Regions from separate parts of the Neobacillus sp. PVCKKU3 genome, predicted to be linked through region 2. Evidence: a T-box and tRNA genes for the amino acid it is inferred to sense, from the RefSeq annotation. Region 2 holds a T-box; the other holds one or more tRNA genes.
The links. The T-box of region 2 lies ahead of leuS (leucine--tRNA ligase). A T-box ahead of a tRNA ligase gene usually reads a tRNA of that ligase, here a tRNA-Leu.

Region 1 (4,430 bases), on a different contig from region 2:
AATTAGAAAAGCAAGATTAGAGGATATCTCAGGGATTATTCAAGTGTGCTCAAATGGACATAGAAAGACATATCCAGAATTGATACCTCAGTACCATATAGAAAAAATAATAAAAGATTTTTACAATGAAGAACGGATAAAAAAAGAGATACTTAATACTAATCAGGAGTGGAATGGTTGGTTTGTTGCTGTAGATGATGGAAAGGTTGTTGGTGCTGGTGGAGGAGGATTTATTGATGATGAAGTGGCAGAGTTATTTGTCCTTTACTTAGACCCTGATAGGAAACGGGAGGGAATAGGGAGTAAATTATTAGAAGTGATAACGACTGACCAAATTGAACGTGGAGCAAAAGAGCAATGGGTGTCAGTTGCTAAAGATAACTTTATGGGAATTCCATTTTATGAAGCATCCGGTTTTGAATACCAAGGTGAACGACCTTCTTATGAACTTCCAGAAGATGAAGGGTTTCTTTCGTTACGATATAAACGAATTTTTAAATAAATCCTTTCGGAAGTTTCGTAATTTAATCTGGCTCGTCTGAAAAAAAACAGCCTTTTTTAAAAAAAGGATTTTACTCATTTTTACCGAAATAAGTGAAAGATTGTAAAAAACCTTACATTAAAAATCGGAGGAACAAAATGCTCACGAAAAAAACTCTGACCTTAAATAGCCAACAGATTTCTTATATTGACGAAGGTAGTAAAACTGCCCCGCCAGTTTTTCTTATCCACGGCGTGCCAGAATCGAGCATGCTATGGAAGCATATTATCCCTGAAATTACTGCATTAGGTTTTCGGGCGATTGCACCGGATCTTCCGGGTTTTGGCCAGAGTGACCGGTTTCCATACGTGTCTACTTGGGAAAACTATGTTTCTTTTATCAATAGTTTCATGGAAGCATTAGGATTGGAAAAAATCCATCTCGTTATTCATGACTGGGGCGGAATGATTGGGTTGAGGTGGGCATGTGAGAACCCGGATAAAGTGGAAAGCTTGATTATAACTGACACAGTTTTGTTGCCTGGATATACGTGGCACACACTAGCCCAAAAATGGAGAACGCTTGGTTATGGCGAAAAAGTAATGGAAGCAATGGCCAATAAGGAATCATGGATGGCAGGTATGAAGAAGGAAATTCCGTCCGTAGAAGAAGGGATTCTGGATGACTTCTTTTCTGTTTTTGAAACGGCTGATAAAAGGAACGTTATTTTGGAATTATATCGCTCTGCCAATGAGGAATTAACTGAACCCTATTTGAAGTTAACTTCGATTAAGACACCTGTTACGATTCTTTGGGGAGAAAATGATCCTTACATTTCAACCGATTTTGCTTATAAGACACGAGATCAGCAATTCCCACATGCAGCTATTCATATCATTCCGGACACTGGGCATTTTATTCATGTTGAGGCACCGGAAAAGGTTATTTCCTTTGTTAGAGGGCATTTTCAAATATTTTAAAATAAGGATGTTTACGGAGATAGCTAAAAAAAGATTTATGAGGACTGGAGTAGTGATACTTTTTAAAAAATTGTCTTCATGAAGGGGTTATGAGTACAGCATGAGTGTAACTTTTGGGAGAAGTGTCCTCATGAAAAGGTTCATGAGGACAGTACAAGTGAAACTTTCTGAAAGTGTCTCCATGAAAGGGGTCATCATTTTAGGATGGTAAAAAGATTGAGTTAAGAGGGGATTGACTTAACCGTTTTGAAATAATAAGTCTGTTCCTTTAAAAATTCCGGAAGTTGCTTAAGTGATGGTAATTCAGCGAAAATGCCATTGGGCTCTATTTCTAAATCAATGATGTTATAGATCCACTCCATATCAGAGGGGATATAAATCGCATTTATACCCAGTTCAATGGCTGGCTTAATATCTGTTTTAAGTGAATTTCCTATCATCCAAGTCGCTTTTGGGGGTGATTTGATATGATCTAACACCTTTTTTAAAGCTTCTGTATTTTTATGTTCAAAAATAAAAATACCTTTCCGAAAGTAACGTTCTAATTCTAAATGTGCTATTTTGCGATATTGATTTATGACATCTCCGCCTGTAAACAAATATAAATCATGTCCTTCTTCCTGGAGTTTATCGAGTACTTCATACATATAAGGAAGTGGCTCAACTTTCGTTTCAAACACTTTTTGGCCAATAGCATGAATTTTATTCATTTCCTCCAGCTTTACTTTTCTTCTGTATTTTTTGCAAAAAAACTTATACGTAGCTACAAGAGATTCCGGGTATCCTGATGAATGCAAGCCGACTTTCTTGACACTTTTTAAATCAATTTCTAATTGTTTTTGCCTAATTTCTTTAACGGATGGTTCCTTAAACCACTTCTTGATTTGTTTGACAAATTCTTTTCTTGATTGATTAAAATATTTATTGCAGTGAATTAATGTGTCGTCTAAATCCAAAATTAAGGTTTGTTGATTTATCATAAAACCAATTCCCCCTTAAAATATGGTGTATTATAATTATATAGTTTTACAAAATGTTAATGATAAAAACAGCAAATCCCCTTTTCAGATTGAGCCATAAGTTATAATGGAATTTTTCCAATTAGGCTTCACTTCCTATGGAGAAGACATCCTGTATAGAAAATATCCGCTTGAATTAGAATTTGTTAAGGTTGCCAAAATTTACAGATAGCTTCCAATTGCGATTGGTGATATATTTGTTTTGTAAGTTATTACTACAGAGAAGTACTCAAGCGGCTGAAGAGGCGCCCCTGCTAAGGGTGTAGGTCGGGTAACCGGCGCGAGGGTTCAAATCCCTTCTTCTCTGCCATAAAAATTATTTCAATGGGTATATTAGTATTATGCGGGTGTGGCGGAATTGGCAGACGCACCAGACTTAGGATCTGGCGCCTTCGGGCGTGGGGGTTCGACTCCCTTCACCCGCACCAAAATCATTATTCCGCAGTAGCTCAGTGGTAGAGCTATCGGCTGTTAACCGATCGGTCGTAGGTTCGAGTCCTACCTGCGGAGTCATAGTCCAACAAGGCAACTAAGAAAGGGTCAGGGCGGGAACGCAGCAGCCATCATTAGTGAAATTGTGTGGGCTATTACATACGGACACATCAAAAAAAGCTAAACCCTAACATTAATTGGGTTTAGCTTTTTTCCATGTAAACCAATTCCACCATTTCTTTTGATTGGCAGCAGCAATTTGCATTCTCGTTTCTTCTTCTATGCCTTTAATTCGTTCAGCCTCTAGTTGGGTTATCCGTTCTACATGCCTAAAGATTTGATTAATCTTTTCTTCTTGAAAAGCTTCCCGTACAGCCTTTTCCTTCAAGAGCTTGATTAAATCCAAGTTTATTTGCTCTAAATGTTCTATGCGTTCCATTAATTCTTCATGGTTACAATTGTGTTCCACAACTTGGTCGCTAGTATTCTGTATGGGTTCTTCTTCCGAAAAAGAGCCTGTGATATTTTTTTCAGAAACCAATTTCAATACCGCTTCAGCAGACTGTTCCATTGTCATACCCTCATGTTTGCTGAATTCCATTAATTTGCGGAATGTATGAACATCCTTCTCAAAATAGACTCTATGTCCTCGATTATTCCGGTGAACATGATACCCATGCCCTTCGAGGAGAGTGGCGTACTTCCTTAAAGTGCTGGCATCTATTTCAAACAATTTCTGTACATCACTAGGTGAATATATTTCCGTCATTCATTTCACCTCTATTAGATACATTGTAAATTAAACTGTAATAGCCCGTTGTTATTTTATAAATAGGTTAAAAGCGAATGAAATTAGCCATCCCAGTGCAAGAAAAACTGATAGATATGTACCTAAACCAACTAAAATCTCTGCCATGATTCCTACTCCTTTAATTCGGGCTTTGTTTTCAATTTCTTCAATACAGTGTCATTATAGCAGGTGATTTTTTAAAATTTGTCGAAACTAGGGACGTTAATCAAATTGTAAAAAGACTGTTAACTTTTTTTAATAATAGTTGGGTATAAAACAGGTATTATGATGTGAAAAATCCACCATAAAGTTTATTAACGATTAGGTGGATTCAACGACTAGCATTTTTATCTTATTTTGCGAATACATGATGGCCAATTGTCCTCACGACTGAACGAGTACGAATCCATTTATCCGTGGCAATGGCTGGGTTATAAAAATAAATCGAATCACTCAAGCGATCTTTTCTCGTCAATGCCTCTTCGACTGCTCTTCTGGACTCATCTGATGCCGGCTTCCTAATCTCGCCATTTTGAACAGGTGAAAAGGCATAGGCATGTCCAACTACCTGATTAATAACGCCTGTCACCGTCTTAGGGAAACGTGGAGATTCCACTCGATTTAATACAACGGTGGCAACGGCTACTTTTCCTTGATAGGGTTCACCTTTTGCTTCTGCCTCTACTAATCTGGCAAATAAGTCTTTTTCGTTATTGGAAATGGAAATA
Region 2 (4,430 bases):
GGCCAAGAAAAAATTAAGGAAGCACAAGAATATGTTCGTAAAGGTCAATGGTACTGGGATATCATCGCCGCGGAAAACTCGTCAGGCTTCCACAATCCGCAAGGCTCAATGGATTCATTGCGCATTTCTATTGAAGCGTCCAATAAAGCGATTCGCGTTGCCACCGAAGAGCTTATCAAAAAGGGTGTCAATTTGGATGAGGTAAATGCAGAAATTGAAAAAGTGAAAAAGGCTGTTGCTGATGAGAAGGTAAATGAGAAGAAGAAGGATCAAGCTGTAAACAGCTACTTCCCGGCGCAGGCACCTGTAGTACCGGCAACGCCAAAAAAATAGACCCTTTCCGTTATCAGGTTTTCTATTCGTCCGGCCAAGAAGGAATAGGAACCTATTGGAAAGAGCCTGAATGAGGAGATTAATCCATTGAAAACACTGTTTCTTTTATAGGGACAGTGTTTTCCTATACGTATATAGTGACAAACCTGTGACACTGTGTCAATTTTTGTGGCTTTTTTGATGGGGAGTTAAGTGAGAATTAGTGTTTTGGCGGATATTTGTCAGGTTCGGCGGATCGGTCAATGAGTTTAGCGGATACTACTTGGAATTCGGCGGATAAATCTTCAATCTTGGCGGATAAAGATGAGGAACCACTGTCTCTATTTTTTGAAAATTTCCTTCGCGAAAAATGGTAATCAAAAAGGATTGCGCTTCTACTAAAAAAGGGCTAAAATACCATGGATATCGAAATATTTTTTATCAAAGGAGCGTTTTTCATGCCACGTGCCTTATGGCTTTTAATCATTGGGATGGCAGTGAATGTAATAGGCTCTTCTTTTTTATGGCCTTTAAATACGATTTATATTCACGATTATCTAGGTAAGTCCCTTTCGGTTGCCGGAATCGTCCTGATGTTAAATGCAGGAGCCACCGTAATCGGAAATCTGTTTGGCGGAAATTTATATGATAAACTAGGCGGTTATAAATCGATTCTGCTGGGAATTGGAATTTCACTTCTAGCCTTGGTTGGATTAACCATCTGGCATAGCTGGCCATCCTACGTTGTCTTTTTAACTATTGTTGGTTTTGGAACAGGTATTATTTTTCCTTCGATGTATGCCATGGCAGGATCGGTTTGGCGAGAAGGCGGCCGGAAATCCTTTAATGCCCTCTATGTTGCACAAAACCTCGGGGTCGCTGTTGGTACTGCTTTAGGCGGCATTGTTGCCGACTATTCCTTCCAACTAATCTTCCTAGCTAATACCATCATGTATGTGATCTTTTTATTTATCGCAGTTTTCGGATATAAAGGAATTGTGATTGACTCAGCTAAGCGTGAAACAAACACCAAAACTGCTCCAACCATAAAAAGCAAAGCCAACCTGCAAGCTTTACTTATTATTAGTACGGGATATTTACTATGCTGGGTTGCGTATGTCCAGTGGACTACAACAATTGCTTCCTATACGCAGGAAATCAACATCACCCTCACACAATATAGCTTGTTATGGACGATAAATGGGGCATTAATCGTATTGGGGCAGCCTGTTTTAAATGGTATTTTAAAACATCTTAGTGCTTCCCTTAAGGTGCAAATTCTGATTGGAATCGCCATCTTTATCATTTCATTTATAGTTGCTGGAAATGCGGGGGCTTTTACCGGCTTCCTAGCCGCAATGATTATTTTAACAATTGGGGAAATGTTCGTTTGGCCGGCGGTGCCAACCTTAGCCTTTGCCCTTGCTCCTAAGGGCCGCGAAGGATTTTATCAAGGAATTGTTAACAGTACAGCAACCGGCGGAAGAATGATTGGACCGCTCCTTGGCGGCGTCATTGTTGATTTGTACAGCATGTCTGCTTTATTCACAATCTTAATCGGATTATTTATCATCGCGATTATTACCACGCTAATATATGACCGTCATTTGAAAACGCAAGAGCAGGTAACGGCAAAAGCGTTATAAATACTTTCCGCAACCAAAACCACAGCTGATTGACTGTGGTTTTGATGTTTAAAATCAAGTATCCCTGTCAACCATGAAAATAGGCTCAAGTTTACTTGCATACTGTTAGAAAATTTAATACAATTACGTTATATTTATATTTTAATAACAGTGAGTAGGAGTAGTAGTGATTTAAGTCCCGTATTTAGAGAGTTGACGGCTGGTGCAAGTCAACCGGGAGGGTCATGAACTCGCCTAGGAGTTGCAGGCATGAATGAAAAGTAATGTTTGCCGTTTTCCGCGTTAAGGATTAATGAAGCGAGTGCATTGCACTAATGTGGGTGGTACCGCGGGAAGATACATACAGTCCTCTCGTCCCTGTTGGGGATGAGAGGTTTTTTATTTTTTAAGGAGGATTACAGATATGAGTTTCGATCATCAACAAATCGAAAAGAAGTGGCAAAAGAAATGGGAAGAAGAAAAAACATTTAAAACAAGCGAAGATCCGGGCAAACGGAAATTCTACGCTTTAGATATGTTCCCATATCCGTCAGGGGCCGGACTGCATGTGGGGCATCCGGAAGGTTATACTGCAACGGATATCCTTTCACGGATGAAACGGATGCAGGGCTATAATGTCCTTCACCCAATGGGCTGGGATGCATTCGGGCTGCCAGCTGAACAATACGCTCTAGATACAGGCAATGACCCTGCTGAATTTACTGCGAAAAACATTGACACATTCCGCAGACAAATTAAATCTCTTGGTTTTTCCTATGACTGGGATCGCGAAGTCAATACGACTGACCCTGAGTACTACAAATGGACACAATGGATTTTCTTGAAGCTATGGGAAAAAGGTCTCGCCTATGTTGATGAAGTACCGGTCAACTGGTGTCCAGCGCTTGGAACGGTTTTAGCCAACGAAGAAGTCATTGATGGAAAAAGTGAACGCGGAGGCCATCCGGTTGAACGCCGTCCAATGAGACAGTGGATTTTAAAAATTACAGCTTATGCCGACCGTCTACTTGAAGATCTAGAAGAACTGGACTGGCCGGAAAGCTTGAAGGAAATGCAGCGGAACTGGATTGGCCGTTCCGAGGGTGCGGAAGTGACCTTCCAAATCGATGGTCACAATGAAACCTTCACGGTATTTACGACCCGCCCTGATACACTATTTGGTGCCACTTATGCTGTGCTTGCTCCAGAGCATGCTTTGGTGGATAAAATTACAACAGCGGAGCAGCGGGAGGCGGTTGACTCTTATTTAGATAAAGTAAAATCAAAGAGTGACCTCGAGCGTACCGACCTTGCAAAGGAAAAAACAGGGGTATTCACGGGCGCCTACGCCATCAATCCTACTAACGGCGAGAAAATGCCAATCTGGATTGCCGACTATGTATTAGTCAGCTATGGTACTGGAGCAATTATGGCCGTTCCGGCACACGATGAGCGCGACTATGAATTTGCGAGAAAATTTGAACTGCCGATTAAGGAAGTTGTTGCCGGCGGCGATGTAGAGAAAGAAGCTTATACCGGCGATGGCGAACACGTCAATTCCGATTTCTTAAATGGTCTAAACAAAGTAGATGCAATTAAAAAAATGATTTCCTGGCTTGAGGAAAAGGGTATTGGTACGAAGAAGGTAACCTTCCGTCTCCGCGACTGGCTGTTTAGCCGCCAGCGTTATTGGGGTGAACCGATTCCAATTATTCAATGGGAAGACGGCACCATGACAGCCGTACCGGAAGAAGAGCTTCCATTAATGCTGCCAAAAACAACCGAAATCAGACCGTCCGGGACAGGTGAATCACCGCTAGCCAATATTAAGGATTGGGTAAATGTGGTTGACCCTGTTACAGGCAAAAAGGGCCGCCGTGAAACCAACACGATGCCGCAGTGGGCAGGAAGCTGCTGGTACTTCTTGCGCTATATTGATCCGAACAATAAGGAAGCTTTAGCTTCACCGGAAAAATTAAAGCAATGGCTTCCAGTTGATATTTATGTTGGCGGTGCCGAGCATGCCGTGCTTCATTTGTTATATTCACGTTTCTGGCATAAATTCTTGTATGATATCGGCGTTGTGTCTACCAAGGAACCATTCCAAAAGCTGTTTAACCAAGGAATGATTCTTGGTGAAAACAATGAGAAAATGAGTAAATCAAAAGGCAACGTCGTCAATCCAGACGACATCGTCAATACCCACGGTGCCGATACGCTGCGCCTATACGAAATGTTTATGGGACCGCTTGATGCTTCAATCGCTTGGTCCACAAACGGCTTAGATGGATCCCGCCGCTTCCTCGACCGTATCTGGCGTTTGCTGGTGGAGGAAAACGGTGAATTGAATCCAAAAATTCAGCCGAACGAAGAAGCTTCCAATCTGGAAAAAGCCTACCATCAAACTGTAAAGAAAGTAACTGAGGATTACGAAGGAATGCGCTTCAACACTGCCATTTCTCAGATGATGGTATTCATTAATGAAGCTTATAA

Region 1: it encodes a tRNA-Leu, which carries the amino acid that the T-box ahead of leuS (leucine--tRNA ligase) is inferred to sense. The anticodon was not compared.

The regions. Positions count from the first base shown of each region.
Region 1 is NZ_JBLVQN010000063.1:19,032-23,461, reverse strand. It holds gene ACNQGS_RS27530 (GNAT family N-acetyltransferase) at 1-502, shown strand, start outside; gene ACNQGS_RS27525 (alpha/beta fold hydrolase) at 640-1,461, shown strand; gene ACNQGS_RS27520 (HAD family hydrolase) at 1,683-2,441, opposite strand; tRNA gene ACNQGS_RS27515 (tRNA-Ser) at 2,700-2,790, shown strand; tRNA gene ACNQGS_RS27510 (tRNA-Leu) at 2,824-2,908, shown strand; tRNA gene ACNQGS_RS27505 (tRNA-Asn) at 2,919-2,990, shown strand; gene ACNQGS_RS27500 (MerR family transcriptional regulator) at 3,106-3,681, opposite strand; gene ACNQGS_RS27495 (cell wall hydrolase) at 4,055-4,430, opposite strand, start outside.
Region 2 is NZ_JBLVQN010000005.1:39,575-44,004, forward strand. It holds gene ACNQGS_RS04890 (ammonia-forming cytochrome c nitrite reductase subunit c552) at 1-333, shown strand, start outside; gene ACNQGS_RS04895 (MDR family MFS transporter) at 771-1,958, shown strand; T-box leader at 2,100-2,320, shown strand; gene leuS (leucine--tRNA ligase) at 2,362-4,430, shown strand, end outside.